3 regions of the Vagococcus sp. CY53-2 genome follow, and region 1 is predicted to be linked to each of the others. Evidence: predicted binding sites of a transcription regulator. Region 1 holds the regulator's gene; each other region holds the start of a gene.
The links. Region 1 encodes NrdR, which represses ribonucleotide reductase genes. Its sites were predicted from a motif close to ACACNATATATNGTGT; they were not measured.
Positions count from the first base shown of each region.

Region 2: nrdH (glutaredoxin-like protein NrdH) is a predicted target of NrdR. The motif match lies at 956-971, and genes of this name have one in related genera.
Region 3: nrdD (anaerobic ribonucleoside-triphosphate reductase) is a predicted target of NrdR. The motif match lies at 862-877, and genes of this name have one in related genera.

Region 1 covers NZ_JALAHP010000001.1:228,275-230,557, reverse strand. Annotated here, with positions in the region: gene MN581_RS01150 (DnaD domain protein) at 1-1,098, opposite strand, end outside; gene nrdR (transcriptional regulator NrdR) at 1,121-1,585, opposite strand; gene MN581_RS01140 (MFS transporter) at 1,893-2,283, shown strand, end outside.
Region 2 covers NZ_JALAHP010000005.1:10,534-12,816, reverse strand. Annotated here, with positions in the region: gene nrdE (class 1b ribonucleoside-diphosphate reductase subunit alpha) at 1-286, opposite strand, end outside; gene nrdI (class Ib ribonucleoside-diphosphate reductase assembly flavoprotein NrdI) at 264-644, opposite strand; gene nrdH (glutaredoxin-like protein NrdH) at 647-880, opposite strand; gene MN581_RS07820 (hypothetical protein) at 1,296-1,862, shown strand; tRNA gene MN581_RS07815 (tRNA-Lys) at 1,916-1,988, shown strand; gene MN581_RS07810 (hypothetical protein) at 2,178-2,283, shown strand, end outside.
Region 3 covers NZ_JALAHP010000002.1:139,985-142,267, forward strand. Annotated here, with positions in the region: gene rny (ribonuclease Y) at 1-600, shown strand, start outside; gene nrdD (anaerobic ribonucleoside-triphosphate reductase) at 979-2,283, shown strand, end outside.

The DNA of each region.
Region 1 (2,283 bases):
TGAATAATGAATTAACATATTAATCACTTCATCCGGCAAGTTAGATTGAGCTTTTAAATTTTCAATCGTCCAACGTTCATTTTGCGCGACAAATCCATTTTTTTGTTCTTTAATGGCTTTTAAAAAAATAAGGGGGGCAATTCTTTCACACGATGTAATCACGGCAATCTCTTCTGGAGAAAATCCTTGATGTTTCAAATCATTTTTATGACGTTCAATTGCTTGATCTTGTTCTTTAAGCGTTAATGGTGTCACTTGATTGTTTTTTACATTCAATGCTGTCGATTTAGCTTGATGATATTTTTTATAAATATGACGTTTAAATTCTGTCACATCAATTTTGTTTGTGACATAGTCTAAACAATATTTGACATGACTCACCATCTCTAGTTCATTTATGCCATATAAGCCATGAATTGTGTAAACAAGTGGTTTAAATTCATTGGTTAAAAAGGTTTGATCAATGTTTAAACCAGACAAGTTATCTACGAAAAATTCCCAATCAAATGTTTCACTTTCTAGCGTGGGTTTAACAGATGTTGGCATTTGCTTCATGATTTGATTTGTTTGTTCAATTAATTTATTAGATGGGATTAATCGCTCAGAACTTAACTGGAACGTATCAGTATACTTATTCGTAATATCGCTATAATCTGATAAATCAGGTTGATCAGGTTGAAACATGTCAACTAATAATTGAAATCGTTGTTCTCCCACCCTGTCTAATAATAATAGACTCAAGACATCATCAGCTAAAAAAATATGCGGTGGTAAAACATTTGCTAATAGATAGATATAATGATACCCCTCATCTTTTTTTCTAACATAAGTTTTTAATAGACCTATAGCTTCTAACTTGATACGTGATTGATATAATTCCTGAAGCCCATTATTTATTATATCTTGTAACACAAAATGAGCGGTTGGTTTCTTAAATACCGATACATTGCTTAATAAGTTATGATATAGCATTAAAGCATTCCCACCAATGATTGGTTGATACAGTAGGTTCAAAACACGTGTATCTTCTCCATTTAACAGGCAATAACCATGAACTTCAAATGTATCTTTAGGCTTTAAATGGGTCTGTGTGTTCATCACCTAATACTCACTTCACTTTCTAATCATGTTTTTCTTTATCAATAATTTCTTGTAACTCTTTCAAAAAGACACTCATATCTTTAAACTGGCGATAGACACTGGCAAAACGAATATAGGCAATCTCATCAAGATTGACTAATTCTTCCATGACATATTCTCCAATTAGATTCGTCGATACTTCATTATCTCCTTTTTGTCGGACTCTATTTTCTATGCGCTCAACGACTTGTTCCATCTGATCCATTGACACTGGTCTTTTTTCAGCTGAACGGACCAAACCTCTTAGTATTTTTTCGCGATTAAACTCTTCTCTTGCCCCATTTTTCTTTATAACAAGTAAAGGAGCAACTTCAATACGCTCGAATGTGGTAAAACGAAAACCACACTTTTCACATTCTCTTCTACGACGAATAGCACGATTGTCATCTGCAGGACGACTATCTACTACTCGCGATCCATTATAGCTACATTTTGGACATTGCATTTTTTTCACCTCTTCATAAACTGTCTCAATAGACAAAATAGTAGCACTATTATAACATGTAACACCACTATTGGTATAGGCAAACTAGTTTAGACGGATTAAGCCATTATAACAAATTTTTCTCCATACTAAAAAACAAGAAATCTTTTCTAATTATTTTGTATTTAATAGTGACTATTTCCCTTTAAATAGTGACTATTTTATGACTATGTAAAAAATATGTGTTAATATCGCAAACTGTGTGACACATCGTCACTTTAGGTGTAATATAGAAACGTAAATAACTATATTAAGTGAGGTGTTCAATGTGGCAGATACTACAACTGCACAACAACAAACTGTCAAACATAAATGGTGGGCATTAGCCGTACTCGCTCTGTCTGTATCTCTAGTTGTAATAGATGGAACCATTGTTAATGTGTCTTTACCCGTCATTATGAAAGATTTAAAATTATCTTTTACAGATGCTGAATGGATTATTACGCTTTATTCTTTAATTTTCTCTTCTTTATTAATTACCATGGGACGCATTGCAGATAATTTTGGTCGAAAAAAAATGCTCATTACTGGAATCATTATTTTTTTAGTTGGCTCTATAATGGCTAGTTTTTCAAAAGATATTACCTTTATGTTAGCTGCTAGAACCATGCAAGGTATTGGAGGAGCTACGGTTTTACCAACTACCTTATCAGCTGTTA
Region 2 (2,283 bases), on a different contig from region 1:
ATGATTTAAAGGTAAATGATTGAGACGCTAGATACGCATATAGTGATTCAATAAACTCTAGTGAGTAAAGAGATAAAAATTCTTCTTCTACATACTCATTTTCAGTTAAGAATGTCAATTTTTCTTTTATAGAAGAAAATTGTTTCGTATTTGGCTCCACGTTTTCTTTAAAAAAGGCATCTAAAGCCTCTTTATCTTTATATAAGGGAATTTGATCATTTACGGGGCGGTTGATTTCGTTATTTAATTCGAAATAAGTTACGTCAGTCAGATCTTTTAGACTCAAATTCATTCACTACTTTCTTAAAATTTTTTACATCGTCATTTGTGCCACTAAATTCAAAAGAAAACACAAGAGGAATGCCATAATCTTTTGCAATGTCTTTTGCAGTAAAGACAAATAAGTCTCCAAAGTTAAGATTGCCACCACCAGCGACACCTAGTAAGTGCTCTTGGTTGGTTTTGTACTCAATAAAATCGTTCACTACTTCTGTGACTTCTTTGTCATAAGTAGGAACGATTAATAGATAGTCTTCATTGATTTCATGAAAAGGATTGGTTGTGTCAATTTCATGAAAAGGAAGGTCTAGTTTGTTAATAAAACGTCTTGTCTGTCCGGTTAAAGAAAAAAAGACTAGTTTCATGATTAAACCGCCAACGTTCTTAATTGATCAGGTCTAAAACCAACAATTGTCATATTTTCATCCATTGTTTTTAAAACAGGCACACTTTGGAAACCTTGTTCTTTTAATGAATCAATATATTGTGGTTCTTTATCTATGTTAATTTCATTAAATTCAACATTTTTTTGTGCTAAAAATTTCTTTGTCATTAAACATTGTGGACAATTGTTTTTTGTGTATAGTGTGATTGTATTCATGAGTTCTTCCTCCTAATTTGTTCTTCTTAATATAAATATAAGTATAGCTTGAAATAAAAAAAAGTCAATAATGAAACACTAGATATTGTGTTTGGATTATTGAAAGCTACTATCTATTGTGTTTTAGGTGAAAAAGAAAAAATTCTCATAAAATAAAAATGCTTAACCAATAGTTTCTAGTATAGACATACTAAGTATAAAAGTAAATAGAAAAAAAATTTGAAAAAAACCAAATTTGTCGTCTCATCAGACGAAACTATTCATAAACTTATATTAAATTATCTATATAATAATAAATAGTATAGATGACTTTTATAAAAGGTGGTTACCTTAAAATTTACATGATACGTTTAATGAATAAGGTATTAATCCCCTTTTTTGAAAAATAGATGATATCAGAAAAGATGGTGAGATAATGGCAAATGATTATTTAGAAAAAGCGAATCATTTATTTGAAGAAGCGATGAGTGATACCAAAGAAAAATTAAATGTATTTGAAAAAACATTTTATTATAGACAACTTAACTATTCTGAACGGAGAATGTCTCGAAGAGTTATTATGTCCTTTAGTGAATATATGTTTGATTATCACTTTCAGACATTAGATAATTGGAATGAGCAAGCGCTACAAGATGTCTTATTAGATATTTTTCCCCATGAAGTTATTGCAGGAAAGAAATGTTTTGAGAAAATTCTTCTCATTTTGGTAAAATTTTTTGAATTTCTATATTTTCACGAAAAATGTTCACAAGGGCTACAATTAGCCGAGACGACTAAAAATTTAAAAGAATTGGTTTTACTGGAAGTCGAGAATTTATTAATAGGAACTCCAGAAGCAGATTTATTAACATTAGGTGAAGAAATAGGCCTCGATATAGGCAACTTAGAAGACATTGATTGTTTATATCAATTAGCCGAATTAATACAGAATGAGGGAGAAAGGTCTAGAAATATCGTTCCAATGAAAGTACGTAAAATCTAGAAAATTTCTTGCGTGAAAAAATAACAAGTGATATAATAGACCCGTTAACTATTGGGCTGTTAGCTCAGTTGGTAGAGCAACGGACTCTTAATCCGTGGGTCAAGGGTTCAAGCCCCTTACAGCCCATAAAATAAGAAAAACATTGTGGAATGAGTGAGTATGAACTTATTTGTCAATGTTTTTTTATTTTTACGCCGTTAAACAGTCAATCTGTCGAGAGATGATAAGAGTGTTGTTATATAAAGAAGGGGTTTTAGTACAAGAAAAAATTCTTTGATGTTATAATAACTTGTAAAGAGATGGAGGATGATTAGTATGAAAAAATCAACAAAATGTGCCATTGTAGCAACAGGTGTCATAGGTCTAATCACTATCACTAAACTAACCAAAAGAGGGATTGAGAAAACTACAGAATCTGTAA
Region 3 (2,283 bases), on a different contig from region 1:
ATACTTGGTCGTTTAAGATTTAGAACAAGTTATGGTCAAAATGTTTTAAATCACTCAATCGAAGTAGCAAAACTAGCTGGTGTCTTAGCTGAGGAATTAGGAGAAGATGCAACGTTAGCACGTAGAGCTGGATTACTACATGATATTGGTAAGGCTTTAGATCATGAAGTAGATGGCTCTCATGTTGAAATAGGAACAGAGTTAGTAAGTAAATATAAAGAAAATCCAGTAGTAATAAATGCTGTTGCCTCTCATCATGGTGATGTAGAAGCAACTTCTGTAATCTCTGTCTTAGTTGCAGCAGCAGACGCTTTATCAGCTGCTCGACCAGGAGCAAGAAGTGAGTCATTGGAAAACTATATTAAACGTTTAGAACGTTTAGAAGGAATTGCTAATGATTTCCCTGGTGTTGAAACAAGTTTCGCAATACAGGCTGGTAGAGAAATTAGAGTTGTAGTGAAACCAAGTGAAGTGACAGATGACGAAGCCGTTATATTGGTTCATGACATTCGTAAGAGAATAGAAGACGAGCTTGAATATCCTGGACACATTAAAGTAACGGTTGTTCGTGAAGTTAGAGCAGTTGATTATGCTAAATAACGTTTACCAATAAGAAACAAAAAACAGATGGAGAAATTCATCTGTTTTTTTATTTACAAAATTTAATAAAGGTAAACGACTATTTGTTATTGCAGCATTTTTAATGACGATTAGATTTTTTATAAAAAATGAAAAGTAAGAAATGATAGATAAAAAAATGGAATATTCTTTTAATACAGAATAGTTCATTTTTTTATGATTAAGTGAATAAAAAAACAAAACAACTATTGACAAATAAAAGATATTATCAAACCAATATTTATACTATATATAGTGTTTTTAAATCTTTTGTAACAAAAATATATACTATATATAGTTGAAAAAAGACTTTCGTTGGGATAAGATATTAATTGAATATATTAAGGGAGTTAGATGATAATGATAGAAACAGCAGAACCAAGCGAAAAAATGAGCAAAATATCAGAAGAAATTGATACGATTAATGTCATTAAAAGAGATGGACGTACGGTTGATTTTGACATTGCAAAAATAACAGCGGCACTACTGAAAGCAGAAAATAAAATAAATGGTCCAATTGATGATTTATCTATTAGAAAAATTGATGAATTAGTATTTAAAATTGTTTCTGAGATTACATCTCGTTTTTCTAAAGATGTGAAAATTTATGAGATTCAAAATATCGTCGAACATATACTTCTTGAAAATCGTGAATATTCTTTAGCTCAAGAATATATAAATTATCGAACTAAGCGGGATTTTGAACGAGCAGAATCAACAGATATTAATGTGACAATTGAGAAATTACTAAATAAGGATCAACGTTTAGTAAATGAAAATGCGAATAAAGATAGTGATGTATTTAACACCCAAAGAGATTTGACTGCAGGAATTGTTGGAAAATCAATCGGTTTGAGAATGTTGCCTCCCCATGTGGCAAATGCTCATCAGAAAGGTGAAATTCATTATCATGATTTAGACTATCATCCCTATTCACCTATGACAAATTGTTGTTTAATTGATTTTGAGAGTATGTTGAATAATGGATTTAAAATTGGAAATGCTGAAGTTGAGCCTCCTAAGTCAATTCAAACGGCAACAGCACAAATTTCACAAATTATTGCTAACGTAGCATCTAGCCAGTATGGTGGCTGTTCAGCTAATCGAATCGATGAGTTTTTAGCACCATTTGCGAAAAAAAATTATGAAAAACATTTAGAAGATGCTAAGCAATGGATAGATGATGAGTCTAAACACGATGAATATGCAAAACAAAAAACAAGTAAAGATATTTATGATTCTATGCAAAGTTTAGAGTATGAAATTAATACATTATTTACTTCTAACGGCCAAACGCCATTCACTTCATTAGGATTTGGTCTTGGAACGGATTGGTTTGAGCGAGAAATTCAACGAGCAATTTTTTTAAATCGTATTAAGGGGCTTGGAGGAGAACATCGTACAGCGATTTTCCCAAAATTAATTTTTACGATTAAAGATGGTGTTAACTTGAAACCAAGTGATCCAAATTACGATATCAAAGAGTTAGCGTTAGAATGTGCGACTAAAAGAATGTATCCTGACATATTGAATTACGATAAAATTGTTGAGTTAACTGGTAGTTTTAAAGTACCAATGGGATGTCGATCATTTTTACAAGGTTGGAAAGACGAGACAGGCAAAGAAGTTAATGCTGGACGTATGAATTTAGGCGTAGTGACATTG